One region of the Azospirillum sp. HJ39 genome, then DNA from elsewhere that is predicted to be linked to it. Evidence: predicted binding sites of a transcription regulator. Region 1 holds the regulator's gene; each other region holds the start of a gene.
What was found. The regulator LexA, encoded in region 1, represses DNA repair genes until DNA is damaged. The targets are predictions, from matches to a motif close to ATGTTCTANTTTGGTTC.
Positions count from the first base shown of each region.

Region 2: the regulator LexA is predicted to act here: its motif matches at 3,968-3,984, upstream of ABMY26_RS33870 (ImuA family protein).
Region 3: the regulator LexA is predicted to act here: its motif matches at 4,015-4,031, upstream of ABMY26_RS27155 (ImuA family protein).

Region 1 is NZ_CP167911.1:1,707,271-1,714,444, reverse strand. It holds gene ABMY26_RS21365 (ComEC/Rec2 family competence protein) at 1-1,599, shown strand, start outside; gene lexA (transcriptional repressor LexA) at 1,663-2,379, opposite strand; gene uvrB (excinuclease ABC subunit UvrB) at 2,615-4,756, shown strand; gene ABMY26_RS21350 (lytic transglycosylase domain-containing protein) at 4,851-5,738, shown strand; gene ABMY26_RS21345 (alpha/beta fold hydrolase) at 5,773-6,636, shown strand; gene ABMY26_RS21340 (alpha/beta hydrolase) at 6,656-7,174, opposite strand, start outside.
Region 2 is NZ_CP167913.1:532,551-539,724, forward strand. It holds gene ABMY26_RS33860 (error-prone DNA polymerase) at 1-1,681, opposite strand, end outside; gene ABMY26_RS33865 (DNA polymerase Y family protein) at 1,678-3,255, opposite strand; gene ABMY26_RS33870 (ImuA family protein) at 3,143-3,940, opposite strand; gene ABMY26_RS33875 (MucR family transcriptional regulator) at 4,337-4,804, opposite strand; gene ABMY26_RS33880 (hypothetical protein) at 5,554-5,985, opposite strand; gene ABMY26_RS33885 (hypothetical protein) at 6,147-6,542, opposite strand; gene ABMY26_RS33890 (SH3 domain-containing protein) at 6,588-6,893, opposite strand; gene ABMY26_RS33895 (helix-turn-helix domain-containing protein) at 7,025-7,174, shown strand, end outside.
Region 3 is NZ_CP167911.1:2,899,528-2,906,701, forward strand. It holds gene ABMY26_RS27130 (methyl-accepting chemotaxis protein) at 1-627, shown strand, start outside; gene ABMY26_RS27135 (hypothetical protein) at 733-912, shown strand; gene ABMY26_RS27140 (tyrosine phosphatase family protein) at 939-1,517, opposite strand; gene ABMY26_RS27145 (tRNA-uridine aminocarboxypropyltransferase) at 1,862-2,569, opposite strand; gene ABMY26_RS27150 (hypothetical protein) at 2,919-3,089, shown strand; gene ABMY26_RS27155 (ImuA family protein) at 3,097-3,990, opposite strand; gene ABMY26_RS27160 (SH3 domain-containing protein) at 4,114-4,554, opposite strand; gene ABMY26_RS27165 (EF-hand domain-containing protein) at 4,884-5,708, shown strand; gene hemN (oxygen-independent coproporphyrinogen III oxidase) at 5,823-7,174, opposite strand, start outside.

The DNA.
Region 1 (7,174 bases):
CCACAGGCGCCGGCCGAACCCGGGGCCTTCGACTTCCAGCGCCGCGCCTGGTTCATGGGACTGGGAGGCGTCGGCTTCGCCACCAGCGCGGTCGAAGCCATCGAAGCGCCGCCGGTCACCGGATGGAGCACCGTTGCCCTTGTTTTCGAACGGGCACGCGGTGCCATCGCGGAGCGGGTTGCCGCCACCATCGGCGATCCGGTCGAGGCCAGCGTCACGACGGCCCTGCTGAACGGTGAGGAGTTCGGCATCCCCGAAGAGACGCTGGAAGACTTCCGCAACAGCGGGCTGGCGCATCTGCTGTCGATCTCCGGCCTGCATGTCGGGATCGCCGCCGGCATCCTGTTCTATGTGGTGCGGGCCTTGCTGGCGGCGGTGCCCTACATCGCGCTGCGCTGGCCGATCAAGAAGATCGCGGCGCTGTTCGGCATCCTGTCGGCGCTGGCCTATACCATGCTGGTCGGCGCGCCGCTGCCGACGGTGCGGTCGGTGCTGATGACCGGGCTGGTGATGGGAGCGATCATGCTGGACCGCGACCCGCTCAGCATGCGGCTGGTGGCATTCGCCGGGCTGGTCACCATTGCCCTGGATCCGGAAGGGATGCTCGGTCCTAGCTTCCAGATGTCCTTTGCGGCGGTGGTGGGGCTGATCGCCGCCTTTGAACGCGGCAGCCTGCGGCTGGCGGCGATACGGCGCGATTCCGGATGGCTTGTGCGCAGCCTGCTCTATGTCGGCGGCATTCTGCTGACCAGCGTGGTCGCCACGCTGGCGACCCTGCCGTTCTCGCTTTTCCATTTCCAGCAGATCGCCTTCTACGGCGTGCTGTCGAACCTGATCGCGATTCCCATCACGTCCTTCTGGGTCATGCCCTGGAGCCTGATCGCCTATGCGCTGATGCCCTTCGGGGCGGAGGCGCCGGCAGTGATTGCCATGAATTGGGGCGACCGGGCGGTGATCTGGACGGCGGAGCTGTTCGGCCGGTTGCCCTGGGCCTCCCTGACCGTGCCGGCGATGCCGGTGGAAGGATTCGCGGCGCTGGTGGCGGGCGGGCTGTGGCTCTGCATCTGGACGCGGCGCTGGCGCTGGCTCGGGCTGTTGCCCATCCTGGCCGGCCTCGCCTCGCCGGCACTGGTGACGCGGCCGGATGTGCTGGTCGCCGGGGACGGGGCGGTGGTGGCGGTGCGCATGCCGGACGGGCGTCTCAGCGCGTCGGGCAAGGGCGGCGGACGGACCGTCGAAACCTGGAGGGAGCGGGATGGTGACCGGACGGCGACCGATCCCTGGCCGGCGTCGGGCGGATGGGTCGGCGGCGCAGGAGGCCCGTCGCTGACGTGCGATGCCTGGGGCTGCCTGTACCGGCTGCGGAGGAAGATCATCGCCCTGCCGCGATTGGCGGATGCGCTGGACGAGGATTGCGGCGTCGCCGACGCGGTGGTGACGGCGGCGGTGGCGCGCGGCTGCCGGGCCGGACTGGTGATCGACCGTTGGGCGCTGCGGCATGGAGGCGCGCACACGCTGACGGTCACGGACGAGGGAATTCGGATCGAGACATCCGACGGTCGGCAGGGAGAGCGTCCCTGGTCGGGATCTGGGCGGTGAACCTGCGCATCCGGCCCTCCCCCGCCGAACGGGGGAGGGCCGGATGCGCATGATGACGAGCAGTCAGTACTTCCGTACCAACCCGACAAGCTTGCCCTGCACGCGGACACGGTCGGCACCGAAGATGCGGGTTTCATAGGCGGCGTTGGCCGGCTCCAGGGCAATGGTGTTGCCCTTGCGGCGCAGGCGCTTGAGCGTCACCTCGCCCTCGTCGACCAGAGCCACGACGATGGCGCCGTTGTCCGCCGCGTCGCAGCGCTGGATGATGACGGTATCGTGGTCGAGGATGCCGGCCTCCACCATCGAATCACCGGAGACCTCCAGGGCGTAATGGTCGCCGGCGGTAAGCATGGAAACCGGGATATCGACGAAGGCGCTGTTGTCGCGCAACGCCTCGATCGGCGTTCCGGCGGCTATGCGGCCGTAGAGCGGCAACTGCACCGTTTCCGGCGCGGCAGTCGGGGCGGGTAGAGCCACATCGCGGCCGACGAAGGCGAAATCGCCCCTGATGACGTTGGGATGGAATTTCGGCTTGGACGCCGTACGGGACCGGGCGGCATCCAGCCCCTCGGGCAGTCGCAGAACCTCGAGCGCGCGGGCGCGGTGAGGCAGGCGGCGGATGAAGCCGCGTTCCTCGAGGCCGGTGATGAGGCGGTGGATACCCGACTTCGATTTCAGGCCCAGGGCGTCCTTCATCTCGTCGAACGACGGCGAGACGCCGCCCTGGCCGAGCCGCTCGTGGATGAACAGCAGCAATTCGTGCTGCTTGCGCGTGAGCATGGATGCCTCCCGGCGGTCGCCAGACTGAAGATGGAACAAATACAAAACGTTGACCCGTGTTCTAGTTTGGTTCCCGCCGCGCGTCAAGCCCCCGTCATCCTCGCGGGACGGGAAATGGAACATTTAGCCACTCGTCTCAGGAATGGGATGCGGTCAAGGGCTCGACAGACGGCAGGGCGGCGGCCATATAATCGGTTCCTGTTCCGTACCTCCTTCCCGATCCGGATGCCGTCCCATGGCAAGCCCAGTCCTCTCCGCCATTCCCGCCAAGCCGCTCGCGAAGCTGGAAGCCGGGAAGCAATTCGTCCTCTCGTCGGACTTCACGCCGTCGGGCGACCAGCCGAACGCGATCGAGGAGCTGACCGCCGGTCTGCGCCAGGGTGAGCGCGATCAGGTCCTGCTGGGCGTCACCGGGTCGGGCAAGACCTTCACCATGGCGCATGTCATCCAGACGGTGCAGCGCCCGACGCTCGTCCTGGCGCCGAACAAGACGTTGGCGGCGCAGCTCTATGGCGAGATGAGATCCTTCTTTCCGAACAATGCGGTGGAGTATTTCGTCTCCTACTACGACTACTATCAGCCGGAAGCCTACGTCCCGCGCACCGATACCTACATCGAGAAGGAATCCTCGATCAACGAGCAGATCGACCGCATGCGCCACTCGGCGACGCGGGCGCTGCTGGAGCGCGACGACGTCATCATCGTCGCCTCGGTGTCCTGCATCTACGGCATCGGCTCGGTCGAGACCTATTCGGAAATGACGGTCGATTTGCGCAAGGGAGAGATTGTCTCCCAGCCCGAGTTGCTCCGCAAGCTGACCGAGCTGCAATACAAGCGCAACGACGCCGCCTTCGGCCGCGGCCTGTTCCGCGTGCGCGGCGACACGGTGGAGCTCTTCCCGGCCCATATGGAGGACCGGGCGTGGCGCATCTCGCTGTTCGGCGACGAGATCGAGGGCATCCACGAGATCGACCCGCTGACGGGCGAGAAGCTGGCGGCGCTGGAGGCGGTGCGTGTCTATCCGAACAGTCACTATGTGACGCCGAAGCCGACGCTGAACCAAGCGATTTCCCAGATCAAGAAGGACCTCAAGGACCGGTTGGAGGAGTTTGCCGCCGAGGGAAAGCTGCTGGAAGCCCAGCGGTTGGAGCAGCGCACCACCTTCGACATCGAGATGATGGCGGCCACCGGCTCCTGCGCCGGCATCGAGAATTATTCCCGCTATCTTACCGGCCGCGCCGCGGGCGACCCGCCGCCGACCCTGTTCGAATATCTGCCCAAGGACTCCCTGCTGATCGTCGACGAGAGCCACGTCATGGTGCCGCAGATCGGCGGCATGTACCGCGGCGACCTCGTGCGCAAGTCGACGCTGTCCGACTACGGTTTCCGCCTGCCCAGCGCCAAGGACAACCGGCCGCTTAAGTTCGAGGAATGGGAAGGGATGCGACCGCAGACCGTCTTCGTTTCCGCCACCCCAGGCCCGTGGGAGATGGAGCGCACCGGCGGCGTCTTCACAGAGCAGCTGGTCCGCCCGACCGGCCTGATCGACCCGCCGGTGATCATCCGTCCGACCGAAACCCAGGTCGACGACCTGATCGGCGAGTGCAAGGAGGTGGTCGCCAAGGGCTATCGCGTGCTGGTCACCACCCTGACCAAGAAGATGGCCGAGGCGCTGACCGAATACATGCACGAGGCGGGGCTGCGCGTCCGCTACATCCACTCCGACGTGGAGACGCTTGAGCGCATCGAGATCATCCGCGATCTGAGGCTCGGCGCTTATGACGTGCTGGTTGGCATCAACCTGCTGCGCGAGGGGCTGGACATCCCGGAATGCGCGCTGGTGGCGATCCTCGATGCAGACAAGGAAGGCTATCTGCGCTCGAAGACCTCGCTGATCCAGACCATCGGCCGTGCGGCGCGCAACATCGACGGACGGGCAATCCTCTACGCCGACAAGATCACCGACAGCATGAAATACGCCATCGACGAGACGGCGCGTCGCCGCGAGAAGCAAATGGCCTATAATCTTGAACACGGCATCACGCCGGAATCGGTCAAGAAGGCGATCGGCGACATCCTGGAAAGCGTGTTCGAGCGCGGCGACCATGTGACGGTGAAGACCGGGCTGAACGCCACCGAACTGGTCGGCCACAATCTCAAGACCGTCATCGCCGACCTGGAAAAGCGCATGCGTGCCGCCGCCGCCGACCTCGAATTCGAGGAGGCCGCACGGCTGCGCGACGAGCTGCGCCGGCTGGAGGCGATGGATCTCGGACTGGAGGCCCCCGGCAGCATCGGCATCAGCAGCGCCCGCCAGGGGCGCGGCATCCCGGAGGGCGCCCCGAAGAAGCAGGGCCGCCGCCGCCGCGGGCCATAAAGGCGGCTGGGGCTGCCGGCCTTGTCGGCGGCAGGGTGCATCACCATACTCCGGGCTCCCGCGGGATGACGCGGGGGCAGGAGGAGGGCAGGGGGTGCGGTTTCGTCGGGTCGTCATGGGATCGCTGGCAGCATCGGCGCTGTGGGGCGCCGGGCTGGGATCGGTGCCCATGGCTGCGGCAGCCGCTACCAAGCCCGCCGCGGTGGCTGAACTGCCTCTGCCCTCCCTGAAGATGAAATCCACCGACTGCGAATTGGCCGAGCAGGGCGACCCCAACGCGGCCTATCGGCTGGCCCGCCGCTACCTGTTCGGCAAGGGCGTGGCGAAGAACCGGCGGCTCGGCACCGCTTGGCTGCGGGCCGCCGCCTCGCGTGGGCATCCAGAGGCGCAGCGGCTTGTCAGCTATGTCCCTGGGCGCATGGGGCGCATCCGTCCCTGGTGCCGGCCCGGTGCCGCCCCGGTGCGCGAGGTCGGCCCGCCGCCGGCCGAGGTGGTGGCGCTGGTAAAATCCATCGCTCCGAAATACGGAGTCGACCCTGCGCTGGTGCTGGCGGTGATCCAGGCGGAAAGCGCCTTCCGGACCGACGCGGTGTCGCCGAAGGATGCGTCCGGGCTGATGCAGCTGATCCCCGACACGGCAGACCGCTTCGGCGTCGGCGACATCTTTGACCCGCGCGAGAACATCACCGGCGGGGTGAAGTACCTGCGCTGGCTGCTGGCCTATTTCCAGGGCGACGTGACGCTGGCGCTGGCCGGCTACAATGCCGGGGAGAAGGCGGTCGACCGTCACAAGGGCGTGCCGCCCTATGAGGAGACGCGCAATTACGTGCGCATCATCCGCCGCAGCTACGACGCCGTCCGCCACCCCTTCGACCGCTCGGCGGCAGAGCCGTCGCCGGCCCTGGCAGCCATCCGCGGGGCCTCGGCGGCGGATGTGGAGACGGAGTTGCCACGCACCGCCAAATCGCCGAAAAAGGGGTGACGGAAGCCCTTCCCGGAACAGGAGTATACCGCCCGTGCCGATGTCCGAACGCAGCGTCCTCGGCCTTAGTGCCGCCGGATTCCACAAGATCGCCTACACCCAATGGGGACGCGACGACGCTGTCCGGACCGCGGTCTGTGTCCATGGGTTGACCCGCAACGGCCGGGATTTCGACCGGCTGGCGCTGGCACTGGCCGACCGCTGGAGGATCGCCTGCCCCGACGTGGTGGGGCGCGGCCGCAGCGACTGGCTGCCGGTGCCGGCGCTCTACGGCTATCCGCAATATTGCGCCGACATGGTGGCGCTGATCGCCCGGATGGGGACGGAGACGGTCGACTGGATCGGCACCTCGATGGGCGGGCTGATCGGCATGACGCTGGCGGCCCAGGCCAACAGCCCGATCCGCCGCATGGTGATCAACGATGTCGGCCCCTTCATCGCCCAGGCCGGTTTGCAGCGCATCGCCGACTATGTCGGCAAGGATCCGGTGTTCGAGGATCTGGCGGCGCTCGAATCCTACCTGCGCTTCGTCCTGATGGGGTTCGGGACGATCGGCGACGAATGCTGGCGCCATATGGCGGAGCACAGCGCCCGCCCGCTGCCCGATGGCCGCTTCCGCCTCGCCTATGATCCCGGTATTGGCGATGCGTTCAAGGCGGCGCCCATCGGCGATGTCGATTTGTGGGCCTTGTGGGACCGCATACGCTGTCCGGTGCTGGTGCTGCGCGGTGCCGAGTCCGACCTGCTGAGCGCCGAGACGGCCGAACGGATGGCCGCGCGCGGTCCGGGGGCCGCCGGCCTGGTGCGGGTGGTGGAGTTCCCCAACACCGGCCATGCCCCATCCCTGATGACCGACGACCAGATCGCCATCGTCCGCAACTTCCTGGCGGAGGGCTGATTCTTTCGCGGAGGGAGCCTCAATTCACCCGGCGCAGCACCGTGTCGAGCCGGCCGCGGCCATCCTTGTCTAGCCAGGTGGCGGCGACACGGCCGTCGGCGCGCAGGCGGTAGCGCAGGAGGTTGCGGCCCTTCTCGTCGAACACCAGTTCGCCATTCTCGATCCGGCCCTTGCGGCGCACCCGCTCGAAGGGCTGGTCCGCCTCCATTCCGGCGCCCAGCAGGTAATCGGCATAGACGGCGTCGCCCTCGGCCTTCTCCACCGACAGGGCAACCTCGCGGCCGTTGATGTAGCTGCCGTACCACATCCCCATATAGGGCCGCAGGGCGGAGATGGTGTCGGTTTCACCCTTGCCGGAGCCGGACCCGGTGGCGGGCAGGGCGGCCTGAAGCAACTCGGCGCTCGGGTTGCGGCCCCAGGATTCGTCGCAGGGCGGATCGTTCGCGGCCGGCGGCGCCTCGGCGAAGCGGACGATGCAGGCGCCGAACCGGCGGACGAACAGCCCGGTGTTTGCGGCGCCATGGCCGGTCAGCAGCGA
Region 2 (7,174 bases), on a different replicon from region 1:
CCATGCGGATGCCCTTGTGCTCCTCCAGGAGTTCGAAGGCCCTGCGCATGCAGCCAAGCATGCCGAGCCCGAGAACGTCGACCTTCATGATGCGGAGGACGTCGATGTCGTCCTTGTCCCATTCGATAACCTGCCGGTCCTCCATGGCGGCGGGCTCGATAGGAACGAGTTCGTCGAGCCTGTCTTGGGTCAACACGAAACCGCCCGGGTGCTGCGACAGGTGCCGTGGTGTGCCCATCAGCTGCCGGGCAAGCTCCAGGGTCAGCCTGAGACGCCGGTCCTCCAGGTTCAGCTTCAGTTCGGCCGCGTGCTGCTCGTCGACGCCTTCATCGGACCAGGCCCATATCTGTCCGGCCAGCGCGGCCGTGACGTCCTCGGTGAGCCCGATGACCTTGCCGACGTCGCGGATGGCGCCACGAGCCCGGTACCGGCTGACCACGGCGGTCAGGGCGGCACGGTGCCTTCCGTAGGTCTCGTAGATCCATTGGATCACGATCTCGCGGCGATCGTGCTCGAAGTCGACGTCGATGTCGGGCGGCTCTCTGCGTTCGGCCGATACGAAGCGTTCGAAGAGGAGGTTGTGGCGCTCGGGATCGATGCTGGTGATGCCCAGAACATAGCAGACGGCCGAGTTCGCCGCCGAGCCCCGCCCCTGGCACAGGATGCTGCGCGACCGGGCGAACCGGACGATGCTGTGGACGGTCAGGAAGTAGGGCGAGTATCCCAGCTGGCCGATGAGCCGCAACTCATGCCGGAGCACCGCCTGGACCTTCTCCGGCACGCCATCGGGATAGCGGTCGGCAACGGCCGACCAGGTCAGCTGCTCCAACGACTGCTGCGCCGTCAGGCCGGGCGAACAGACCTCCTCGGGATATTGGTACTGGAGTTCGGACAGGCAGAGGCGGCAGCGGTCGACGATCTCCAGCGTGCGAGCCACCGCCTCCGGGTATTTGGCGAACAGGCGCGCCATCTCGGCTGGTGGCTTGAGGTGGCGGTCGGCGAAGCGCTCCTTCTTGAACCCGGCATCGTCGATGGTGCATCCCTCGCGGATGCAGGTGACGACGTCCTGCATGATCCGGCGCTCCGGCGCGTGATACAGGACGTCGTTGGTCGCCACCGTCGGCACGCGCTGCGCGGCCGCCATTGCCGTCAGAAGATGCAGGCGCATGGCATCTCCCGGCCGCCGTCGGAGCGTCAGCGCCATGTAGCAGCGGCCGGGATAGATCCGGCGCAGGCGCTCCAGCTGCCGGGCGCAGTGCTCATCCGCATTGTCCGGCACCAGGATAGCAAGCAATCCCTCAGCCCATCCGGGGAGATCCTCCCAGGTGAGTTCGCAGGCTCCTTTGCCAGCCCGGGCCTTGCCGACGGTCAACAGGCGGCAGAGACGTCCATAGCCAGCCCTGTTCATTGGGAACAGCAGCAGGGCCGTGCCGTCGGTCAGATCGACCCGGCAGCCGACCACCAGCCGCACGCCGGTCTGCCGGGACGCTTCATAGGCGCGCACGATGCCCGCCAGCGAGTGCCGGTCGACGATGCCGAGTGCCGGGATGCCCAAAGCCGAGGCCTGCGCGAACAACTCCTCCGGGGATGAGGCGCCGCGCAGGAAGCTGAAGTGGGTGGTCACCTGGAGCTCCGCGTATGCAGCGCTCGAGGAGCCAGGACGACAATCCGCCCCGGTCATCCGAACAGCCCATGGATGAACCACCGCATCGGACCGATGTCCGGGGATCCTTCCCAGGACCTGTAGAGCCAGAAGCGCTCGCCTGCATGGTCCTCGACGGCGTAGTAGTCGCGCGCGGCCGCCGTCTCGCGATCTCGTCGCCACCATTCGCCATGGATGCGCTCTGGGCCGTCGGCTCGCTTGATGAGCCGTCGCACGCCCCGCCAGGTGAAGGCCATCGGCGGGTGATCAGGCATCAGGGCCAGCGTCTCGATGGGCTCCGGCGGCGACAAAAGCCGTCCCGGCCGTGGCCATTGCGTCGGCCAGCCAGTCGGCACCGGCGGTGCCAGGGCCGGGATGCGTATAACCGACCGCTCGGGGACATCGCTCTCCACCGGTGCGCACCGATAAAGCCGGTTATGGCCGATTCGGTTGCCTAGGACATCCACCAGCCCGGCAATGGAGGCCGTGTCATCGGTCGGCACGAGATCGGCTCCGGCGGCGAGCAGGCGGCCGACCTCCTCGGCCGTCAGGGGCTCGGCAAGCGTGGCCGTCAAGATGGCAGCCTCAATGCCGAACCCAGGGTCGACCTTATCGACACGCTCGGCCAACAGACGGATGAGGTGCGCCGCGCTGCGGACCGGCTTGGCCGTTCCGACCCGGATGGCCTGCATCGTGCCGTCAACCCGATGCCAGAGCAGGTCCAGCGTTCTGGCGCCCAGCCCCCGTTGCTCCAGCTGCTCGCTGAGGTCCGTCACCAGCGCCACGATGACGGCCTGGAGTGCCTCAGCCGTGCTGATGGGTTCGACCAGGCTGCGGCGCGCCTGGACGGCTTCGGTTGCGACGACAGGCACAATCGGCTCAGCGATGCGGCCGAAGACTTGGTCCAGCCGTCGGCCAGGCAGCGAGCCGAACCGATGGGCCAGCGGCGCGCGAGGTGTTGCCTCCAGGTCACCGATGGTCTCGAAGCCCAGGCGTCGTAGTTCCATGGCCATCTCTGGCGGCAGCCGCAGGGCGGCCAGCGGCAGGGTGGACACGACCTCCAGCGCATCGTCGACTATACACACCGGGCAGTGGCCGAAGCGCGCGATGGCATTGGCGGCGCCCGGCGTACCGGCGACCGCGGCCCGTGAGGCGACGCCCATTCCGGCGAGGCGGCCGACCAGGTCATCGAGCAGCGGGCGCTCGCCGCCGACCAGATGGCTGGCGCCGGTGATGTCGATCCACAGGCCGTCCGGCGGGTCCACGGCAACCATCGGGCTGTAACGTAGCGCCCACAGAGCCAGCTGGTGCAGTCCTTCGGCGTCGGCCTCGGGATCCGCCGCATCGGCAACCGTTAGGTCCGGCACCATTGCCCGCGCATGGGCGAGCGGGATACCCCGGCGCAGGCCGAGCCTGTGGGCGGCCATGTCCACGGCCGTGATGACGCGCTGGGCGCCGGTCGACGCGATGACGAAGGGCTTGTCGGGCGGCTCGTCGGCGTCAGGCGCCGATCCGGAGCCCAGCCTGCCGCGGCGGTTCTTCGACGAGCGTGCCCTGGCGCGAAGCCGATCCGTCGGCCAGGTTGGCAAGTAGACCGAGACGACCCTCCTCATCACAGCCCTCCATGTCCCACTCACCGGTCCCACCGCCACGACACCTCACCAGTTCCACCCGCCATCGCCTTCGGCCGATACCCGGCGCTGGCAGCGGGCTGGATGGCAGGGCCGAGATCCGCCAACGGGTGACGGCGGCCGTAGGCTGGCCCACCTCGGCTGCTGCCGCGGCTGGGCTGCGCCACCGGCGCAGGATGATGGCTGTGACCCCAGAGTGCTCCGCCGCGATCTGCATGCGTCTGGACGCCACCATGGGCAGCTTGGCGAGCTCGCCGACCACGGCTGCCAGCCCGCGGTGGTGCAGGCCTTCCTCGACCAGCAGAGGCAGCATCCTCTCGTCCGGAGCTTCGGCGTAAATGACCCGGTTTGGGTTAAGGCCGACCTGGGAGAGCGCCGGGGCGAACAGGTCCGATGCCCGCAGGCACCAGAGCACCGGTCCCGTCATCCTGGACAGGATGCCTGCGACGAACAGGGTGGCCGCCGCAGCGTGGATCACGCCCAGGTCTCCGCCCTCGGCCACCTCGTGCATGGCCCCCAACGCCAGCCCGCCGCTTGGCAGCCGATCGTCGACCTCAGCGAACCCGAACGGCAGCACGCGCTTGACGCGCTGCCCGCCGCGCTCCAACTGGCGGATGCGGTTACGCAGGTCCTGAAGGGCAGGTCGAGGGGGCTGATCAGGATACATGTCTCTTAGGACAGGCCGGGGAGGATTATGTTCCCTTTTTGTTCCTCATAAGACGGACATGAGTCAAGGCCAAGCCTGTGTCGTCCATATTTCAGGCAACGGCGTCAGGCTTCCCCGTATCACTGGGATGAACATGGAGGCAGCTTCAGGAGCAGAATCCCGGCGCGAACCGCCAGATCTCGAGCAGGAAGCCGGTGAACGGGCGTCCACGGTGGATGCGGGGGAGCCAGCTGACGCGGGGATGCAAGGCGAAGAGGGCGCGCGGAACATCGCTGACGGGTTGCCGGGTATCGAGCGACTCGGGCATTGCACCGGGGTAGACGGGCTGCGTTGATCGGGCCTTGGCCTGCGTGTGCCGGAGGCCAGCCGCCTTTTCGACGGCTGGCCTCCCATGATTCAGGCGGCTTCCTGATCCAGCTGACCGTCCACACCCCGTCCACGCCTCCGGCCGTTCGTGCGTCCCAGGCCGATCTGGAGTGCCAGCTTGCTGCGGCTCTCCGCGTAGTTCGGCGCCACCATCGGGTAATCCGACGGCAGGCCCCATTTGGCCCGGTACTCGTCGGGTGACATGCCGTAGGTCGACCGCAGGTGACGCTTCAGCATCTTCAGCTTCTTGCCGTCCTCGAGGCAGACGATGTAGTCGGGCGTGATGGATCGCCTAACCGGGACGGCCGGGGTCAGCGGCGCTTCGGGTTCGCGGTGCTCCGGCTTGCCGACCCCCGCAAGGGCGGCGTGAACGGCCTTCACCAGGTCCGGGAGTTCCTGCACCTGCACGTGGTTGCTGCCGACGTAGGCGGTGACGATCGCCGACGTCATCTCCAGAAGATCGCCCGGCGCTGGCGTGTTCTCGTTGATCTGGTCCATGATCGATATCCCGTACTGAGAGTTTGCGCCTAGTATGGACGGCTACGAGGGGTTCAGTGGATTACGCTCACCGGCCACCCCAATAGACCGTCTATGTAACTATGGTCGGTCAGCCCGCAGAGAAGCGCAAGAGGTTATTTGCCGATGCGGAAGCGAATATTTCCCGGGACAATATAGGTTGGAATTATGCCGAGCAAGCCGTCCCAGAACACCTCTACATACCGTCCCGTAGGGGGGCTATGCGTCACCTATCTCAGATGTAGCCCCAGTCAACGGTTCACGTCATTCGGTCCGGAGCCTGCGAAATCGTGCTCCCCTCAACCAGTACGGCAAGGCTGCATGGCCCTCCGTCGGCCGCGTCCCGTCGGACATGCCTTGGCATAGAGGAAAGGCAGGCGGGGCATTCGCGCGCCAGCCGTCGAATGGGATTATTGCCAGCTTCCTGGGGGGTGCTCCCCGAGCGGTCGTGGCAGACCGGGAATCATGTCATCGGCAAGCTGGTATTGCGCTCCGGCACGGGGCCGAGGGCGCCCGGAAGTCCTTTAGAGTCAATGATTCTACCGGTTTTCTCTGACTAAGTGACTGAAGAAGCACGAGAAAATCTGAGCTAATCACAAATGCGCGTCTAGCCTGACGACGGTACGGGCTGATTTCGCAGGGCGCAGAACAGGGCAGCCGAGAGGCCAGGAGGGGCGACCGCGCCGAGGTGGAACGGTCGCCTTCCACCAGATGATTGCCGCAGGCCGGGGCTACAGAGACCTGCGGTGGAGGGCCGCCGTGCCGGGCCCCGGCCAGAAGTGGGCCACGCTGCCGCCGAACTTGAAGAACGGGAAGAGGCCGACGAGGAAGAGGATGAACCCAGCCTGTGCGGATCCGTTGTCGCCAGTGGCGACGGAGAACGCGATCAGCGCGGCGGCGACAATCAGCAAGCCGAAGGTGAGGCCGAGCGAGACGTGCCAACTGCTGCGGATCAGATCGATGTCCGAGTGGATGGGACCGCCCTGCTCTTCGAGCGCGTAGATGAGGAGGTATCCCTTGAGGTGGAGCGTCACCCGGCGCCCTTCCTCCGGGCGCTGGAGGAGGCGGCACAACGCCGCCTCGACGTTCCGGTAGGCTGTGATGGCTGGGACGTTGACTATCTTGCCGTTGTCCTGCCTGAGCGTGATGTAGTTGTACTTCATCCCACCGCGATGGGAGACCGATGGGCCGTAACCCTCGAGAGTTCCGGAAATTCTTTTCACGAATGACCTCTACCCGATTGCGGAGTACCAGCATGGAAAGTTGAAAATGCGCAGCCCTCAACGTGGCTCCTGAGCGGTGAGGGGAAGCCAGAATGCCGCTTCTAAACCGTCATTAGCGCCCGCACCCTGCTCGGCGTCGGCCGATCTATGAGTGCGCAGACAAGCATGATGGCCGGGATCACCAACGTCAGGGACGTAACCAGAAATGCGAGAGTGAACCAGAGCCAGTAGGTGGCTACGGCGTCCCCGACGGCGTCTCGCAGGGTTCCGTCCTCTGAGCGCATGCCAATCACTGTTCCACGCCAGAGGTACCATGTTCCCCAGACGCCCGGCTGGATAAAAGAAAGAGGAGGCCCGCATGCCTCGATATTATTTATAGTCTCAATGGATCCGTCTTCTTTTCGAAAAGATATATGATAGAATTTTGTCATGTTACCTTTGATAATACTATTTCCGACGCTGTCAACAATACCGTAAATCTTCTTAATCTTCAGCATCGTGCGTCTCTTCGAAGCTATCGCTAGTAAACAGAGAATGGAAAATTACTCGGGCATCCCGAAGCGCACACGCGGCCTCAGGTCGGCTTCCCTGACGTAGCCGCTCTTGTCCTTGTGGTCCGCGCGGAGCCAGCCCTTGGGCAGGCGGCAGTCCTTCTTGGTTTCCAGCACGGCAACGGCGGCGACCGGATCGATCTTGGTGACGACCGGCGCGCCGTCCCGGGGCTCGGCATACAGCTTCGCGCCCTGGGCCCCGTCGTAGATCTCGGCGCCCCTGCCGATGGGGCAGTCGAAGGCGAAGACGGGCGCGGACACCACGCTCAACGCCGCGCAAAGAACGATCCTACGCACGCCTAACTCCTGGCTGATCTCAAGCCCGAGCTTGCTACCACAGGAATCCTTTATGAAACGTAAGGACACCTGTATGGACCAAGGGGCCTGGGGCGCGGCAAACCGGTCCCATGCAAGGATTCGGTCAAAGATTGCGGGCGCGTGCCCAGGCGCTGGGGCTGAGCGACGCCGAGGTGGCACGCCGAAGCGGGCTCAGCGAGCAGCGCTATGGCAACTATGTCCGTGACGCTCACGAACCCGACCTGGAGACGCTTGTCACCATTGCCAGGACCCTGGGGGCA
Region 3 (7,174 bases), 1.2 Mb from region 1:
CAGGAGGTGCGGCAGCTCGCCCAGCGCTCCGCCCAGGCGTCGAAGGAGATCAAGGGCCTGATCCTGGACAGCGACGCCCAGGTCAAGGACGGGGTCGAGCTGGTCAGCAAGGCCGGTCAGGCACTGGATGGCATCGTGTCCGGCGTGCAGCAGGTGGCGACCCTGATCGCCGAGATGGCGTCCGCCTCGGCCGAGCAGGCGACCGCGCTGGACGAGATCAACTCGACCGTCGCCAACATGGACGAGATGACGCAGAAGAACGCCGCCCTGGTGGAGGAGACGACCGCCGCCGCCCAGGCGATGAGCGGACAGGCCGGCGACCTGAAGTCGCTGGTCGGCTTCTTCAAGTTCGATCAGGCGGTGGGTGCCGGCTATGCCGCCCCGCGCCCGACGACGGCCACGGCAACCGCCCATCAGCAGGCCGCCCCGGCCCGTCGCGCCCCGGCCCCGGTCCGCGGCACGGCCGCCAAGCCTGCGGCGAAGCCCGCCGCCCGCGGCAACGGCACGGGCCACACCACCGCCGCAAAGCCGGCCGGACGCCCGGACGCCGCGGCGCGCGGCGGTGCGGCGGCGGTCCCGGTGCTGAAGCACAGCGTCAGCGACGACGACGATTGGAAGGAGTTCTGAGCGGACGCCCGGCGAAGCCGGCCTTTTCGCTAAAAGCCTGAATTAACGAATCGGTGGGAATTGCGTGCTGCAATTCCCACCGATTTCGTTTCAGGAGCACGTTCCATGTCCCGCCGGTCCCCGTTGCGCCACCTTCTTCCCTGCCTTTCCCTGCTGCTGCTGGGCGGCTGCGGCGCCGTTACCGGCGTGGCCAGCGGCGTCGCCAGCCTCGCCGGCACCGCGGTGGATGTCGCCGGCACGGTTGCCGAAACCTCGGTCGACGTGGTGACCGCGCCGCTGCGCTGAGTCGAAGAAAAATCGACGGAGGATTTTCAGTCGATCAGATCCTCGACTTCGCGGATGCGGCCGTTGTCGATCATGAACTGGACCAGCTCCGGCCGCTGCTTGCCCAGCGTGAAATGGCGGCGGCGCACGGCGGCGACCAGTTCGCCGCGGCGCCCGAGGATGTCGTCGGCGAATTCGATCATGCGCAGGTTGGGCCAGGTCTTGTCGCGGATGGCGACCACGGCGGCCACCGCGTCGGCTGCCGGGCGCTCGGGCCGGGCCTGGGCCAGGATCATGGTCAGCGCGGCGGTGGAACGCGACACCCCGGCATGGCAATGGACCAGCAGGTGGCGGCAGTCCACCGGGTCGGCCAGCAGGTCGCGGCCGAAGGCCAGGATGCGTTCGACGTCGGCCCGCTCCGGCGCGATCTGGCCGCGGGTCGGCTCGATCACGTCATGGAAACGCAGCTCCAGCCGCTCATGCTCGCCGTAATCGCCGAAGTCGCTCGGCTCCGCGATCTCGGGGTCGAGGATGGACAGCACATGGCTGACCTTGCCGCCGCCGAAATTGCAGAGCTCGCTGAGACCGCAGACGGTCAGGCCGAAGGGAACGAAATCGCTGGCCATCTCTACTCTCGTCCGGTTGCAGGGGGAAGCGCGGGGGATGGGGCCGCATTTGGCACCCCGCGCCGCGCCCCCGTCAACCGTTCGCAGACGATCATTCGCCGGCAATCATTCGTCGGCAATCATTCGTCGGCAGCCGCGATCAGAAGACGTTGAACAGGTACAGCAGGATGATGATGGGGATCGGGATACCGACCAGCCACAGCAGAATGCCTCGCATGGCGCGTCTCCTTCCATGTTGCGCGGTGTTTCGGCCGGTTCGGCACCGGCCTCTCACCCACATCAACGGCGCAGCCGCCGGTTGGTTGCAGCCGCGCCACCGATCGAAGGAGGTGCGCCGAAGGAGGTCAGCCCTCGCCGCCGCCGGTCTCCTCGCCGTCCCCCTCGCCCCCGGCGGAGTCGCCCGACGGTGCCGGACGCGGGCGGGGCTGGCGCAGCTTCTTCAGCAGCAGTGAGAAGGGCTTCAGCGCGGTGTCGAGGATCGTCTTGTCGCTCTCCAGCCGCGACAGCAGGAAGGCCCCGGCCTCCAGGGTGGAGACGCTGTCGCGCCGCGGCTCCTTGCGCGCCTGGCCGTAGAGCGAGCGGAACTGCGGGTTCAGCACGATGCGGCGGCATTTCAGCAGCCACGCATTGCGCCACCACAGGGTCTTGGCCTGGCTCCAGGTGCCGTCCAGGACGATGACGCCCTCCAGGTCGTCCAGGATCTGGGCGCTGTCGCGCAGCGGCACGCCGTCCCGGTCGACCGCCGCCACCTCCGGCCGCGGACCGCCGCCCTCCTTCACCGGGCCGAGATAGAGCACGCCCCAGCGCTTGGGATCGACCTCCCGCCCCAGGATGCGCTTCAGGCCCGGCCAGCTCAGCCCGACCTTCACCATCGAATTGGCGAACTGCAGATGGGCGATCTGGGCGGTGCCCAGATTCTCCCGCTTTTCCTGCGGGTGCTGCAGGATCAGCAGGAAGACGCCGTTGTCGATGGGTTGAACTGCCTCGCAAATGCACAGGTGCTCAGGTTTCAGGCAGTTCGGGCAGAGGTCGGGTGCGGGGGCACTGTGCATGGGAGGTACGCATTCCTTGAAGAGGATTGGCCGCGAATATGGGTTGGAACGGCGCGGAAGGAAACACATCTCACACTAAGGACGACGATCGCGGATCGGAATGCGGTCGCCGCCACGGCGCGTACGACAGATCCCCCCCGTGTCATCCGAGTTCATGTGGGTTCAAGTGTGTTCGTATAAACCGTTTGTAGAGAGTTAGTCGTGTGTCATGGACCTCGTGTGACGCGTTTAACAGCTGGCCTGGAACTTGCGTATCCATAATCCAGGCAAACAGGACGACGGGTGGGCTCGGGAACGGCCTTGTCAGGCTGCCCCACGGTGCCATCCGGCGCTCAGAAGGAGACCTGCCATGCTGCCCGCCCACCTTGCCGACCGCCTGCTGAAGCAGCGCCGCGATGCCGACAGCGCGGAATTCGCCCGCCAGCTGCCGCTTCACGCGGACGATCCGCGCTGGATGACCGACCCGGAGGGGTCGGAACAGCCGGCCCGCCGCGAACCCGACTGGGCCGCCAGCTACTGACCGGCTCCTAGCGGCCGGCAGCCGCCGGGCGGAGATCCGACACAGGATCATGTCGCTTGTCGGACGTCGGCCAAAGGATCCGCCGGTCTTCGCCGCTCCGCCCGAGGTCGTCTCCGGCCTCGTGCCAGCCCTCTCCATCCCAGGCGAGGGTCCAGCGGCCCGGCCGGCCGCCCCGGCAGCGCTCCAGCGCGACGGTCCAGCGCGGCTCCCCCAATCCCGGCAGGCCGCCTCCGGCCGGGCGCGGGAACGCATCATCCTCTTCATCCAGGCTGGGTGCGGTGTCCAGACGCCAACGGGTGACGGCGGCGCTCAACCCTTCCGGCCGCCGGCCATCCCCCCGACTGCCCGATACTCCCCCTGCGCCCAAATCCAGCAGGAGGCCGGTCACGCCCGACGACTCGGCGGCGAGTTGCAGCCGACGGCTCGCGGTCAGGCTCAGCCCCGACAATTCGCCCAGCACCACCGACAGGGCGGAGCAGCGCAACGCCTCCTCCATCGCCCACAGCGCGTCGGCCGTCCGCACCGCCCGCACCGCCAGCAGCCGGTCCGGCGTCAGCCCATAGACCGCCAGACCGGGGGCATAGAGGTCGCGCCCACGCAGAATCCACAAGGCCGGCGCCTTCGGCGTCGCCAGCCGGGCCAGCAGGACCGCGGCGAAGCCGGTACCCGCCCCCGGTTCCTCCGACGCCACCGCATGCAGGCAGCCCAGCGGCAGGCCGCCATCGGGCAGATGGGTGTCGATCGACCCGATTCCGAACGACAGGGTCCGCCCCCCCTCCCCGCCCGCCCCTTCCATCCGCCGGATGCGCGCCCGCAGATCGGCCAGCACACCGGCACGGTCGCGCGGCGCAACCTCCGCGGGGATGGAAGAAGGCGGCAGGGCAGGCATGACCAGGCTCATGACCCAGCTCCTCTCGACAGGCATATGTTCCTGATATGTTCTATCACGAAGCCTTGCCGAGGGGGAGTCTGAGACTCCTGTCCCGTTGGATGCCCGGAAGCGGCCGGATCGGTTGGCGCCCGATCAATTGGCGATCGGGGTGGCGCCGATCTTGCCGCGCGGGGCGGCCTTGATGGTCGGGCCGGCATTGTCGGCCGGCTTCGCCAGGGTGGTGGAGGTACCGCGGCTGCCGCGCGGCGTGCTGCCCTTCAAGCTCAGCAGATGCAGCCGGACATAGGCGGTGGAGCCGCCGGCCTTCACCGCGACCCAGTCGCTGTTGCGCACCCTGCCCAGCGTGGTCACCGCCTGCCCGGTCCCCAGCGTGGCAACGACCCCCGACCCGGCGGAAGGCTGCGCATGGAGCGGGGTCGGCTTGTCCACCTGCCATTCCCCATAGATCGGCTCCAGCCCGGTCCCGGTGTCGGGTGCGGTGCGCACGGCCGGCGGATTGGGGATGCGCTGATACGGCATGCAGCCGGGGACCGCCAGCACGGTCAGGGCCACCATCAGCGGAAGGGTACGCACACGCCGGATCATCGCTCACCTTGAAGGGATCGGTGCTTGGCAGAAGGCCGAAGGGGGCCGGGGAAAGGCCGCGGACCTTCGGCGCGACCATACAGGAGGCGGGGACCTCTTCGCCACCGCAGCGCAACCAGGGTCGCCATGCGCTTTTTGGGACGGGCGGCCCGGGTCTGGAAATTTGCCGGAAACCCGATCTTTTCCACATCCGCCCCGCGCAGGACTCCGCCCCGGCTCCGCGTATCTTGACCATCGAGACGCCCGAGACAGTCGCAGGACGTCCGCGCCAAGACGGCAGTCCATAACGACCGCGCACCTCACGGGGACATCCGGCCATGATTTCCTCCCTCGGCAGTTCCAGCAGCGCAGCGACGCTCCAGAAATTCTTCTCCAAGGCGGATGCCAACAGCGATTCGTCGCTGTCCAAGGACGAACTGCTGAGCGCGCTCGAAGGCACTTCGGCCTCGTCCGACAGTTCCAAGCTCTCCTCGGCGGTCGACAGTCTGGTCGGCAGCCTGGACAGCGACAAGGACGGGTCGCTCAACGCGACGGAGTTCAGTTCCTTCTCCAGCCAGTTCGACTATGGCAGCGGCAGCGCCCTGCTGGCGGCACAGGAGCAGGCGGGCGCGATGCAGCAGCAGTTCGCGCAGAACCTCTATTCCAGCCTGGACAGCGACAGCAGCGGCGGCATCGGCGCGGACGAACTGTCCTCCGCCCTGACCTCCGCAGGGCAGACCGACACCGACGCCTCGTCGCTGTTCAGCAGCCTCGACAGTGACGAGGACGGATCGATCTCGGAAGACGAGCTGACCAGCGCGCTGGAAGAGGCCGACGCCAACCGTCCGCCGCCCCCGCCGCCGCCCGCCAACGACAGCGGGACGGCCGCGGCTTCGGACAGCGAGTCCACCGCCGCCGCCACGTCGACCACGTCCTCTTCGACATCCTCGTCGTCGTCGGCCTCGGGCGGCACGGCGGCTGCGGGCGGCACGACCAGCTACGACCCGCTGGACACCAACCAGGACGGCTATGTCTCGGAAGAGGAGAAGAGGGCTGCCTATGGCGGGAACACGCAGCAGCAGACGGGCGGCGTGACCTCCAACCGCCTCAGCGGCGACATGCTGCGGACATTGATGCAGGGCATCAACGAGGTTGCCGCGTAGCCTTGTGGGTTCGGATGCGCGGCACGGGGAAAGGCGGTCGGCGGGTGGCGCCGGCCGCCTTTTCTTTTCAGGGATACCGGCGGAGAGGCCCCGCCGTCTTCAAATCAACCGGCCTCACACCGCCCGGCTGTGCCGCCCGGCGCCCTTGGACAGGTGGGTATCGAAACGGGCGGCGACGATGCGCATCAGCGGACGGGCGCTTTCCGGCACATGGACGCGCCGCCCCTCCACCACCGCGACGCCGTCGGCGACCAGATCGGCCATGCCGGCCAGCTCCGGCTCGAAGGCGTCCTCGCTCAGCCCATGGGCGCGGGCAACGGCGGCGGTGTCGACCGACAGGTCGCACATCAGCCGCATGATCAGGTCGCGGCGCAGCCGGTCGTCGTCGGTCAGCGCGATGCCCTTGCCGGTGGGCAGGCGTCCTTCCTCGACGGCGGTGGCGTACTGGTCGAAGGGGACGGCATTCTGGACATAGCCCTGCGGCAGCGCGCCGATGGAGGACGCGCCGAAGCCCAGCAGCACCTCGGCGTCGTCGGTGGTGTAACCCTGGAAGTTGCGGCCCAGCCGCCCTTCCTCCTGCTGCACCGCCAGCTCGTCGCCGGGACGGGCGAAATGGTCGAGGCCGATGGCGCTGTAGCCGGCGGCCGACAGCGTGTCGGCGATGGCGGCGAACTGCTCCCAGCGGCCGAGCGAGTCGGCCAGCACCGACTCGTCGATCTTCTTTTGATGGGTCTTCATCCATGGCACATGGGCATAGCCGAAGACCGACAGCCGGTCGGGCGCCATCTCCAGCGCGATTTCGGCGGAACGGGTGACGCTCTCCACCGACTGGTGCGGCAGGCCGTACATCAGGTCGAGGTTGACGCTGGCGATGCCGGCCTCCTGCAACCACGCCAGCGCCTGTTCGGTCACGGCGCGCGGCTGGACGCGGTTGATCGCCTCCTGAACGGTGGCGTCGAAATCCTGCACGCCCAGCGAGGCGCGGTTGACACCGGCGCGGCCCAGCGCCGCCGCCATCTCCGCCGTCAGGGTCCGGGGATCGATCTCCACCGCCAGTTCGGCGGCGGCGGCGACGTCGAAGCGCGAGCGCAGCAGCGCGATCATCGCCTCGAAATCGTCGGGCGCCATCATGGTCGGGGTGCCGCCGCCGAAATGGATGTGGCGCACCGCCAGCCGGCCGGGGATGCGGTCGGCCACCATGGCGATCTCGCGGCGCATATGGCCGAGATACTCGGCGATTGGGGCATAGCGCGCGACGATTTTGGTGTGGCAGCCGCAGTACCAGCACATCTTCTGGCAGAAGGGGACATGCAGGTAGAGCGAGCCGGACCGCGTCGGCTCGACCGCTTCCAACCAGCCGCCATAAACGTCGCCGGTCACCTCGGGCGTGAAGTGCGGCGCGGTCGGGTAGCTGGTGTAACGCGGCACCCGCAGCCCGTCATATTTGGCGAGCAGCGCGGCATCGA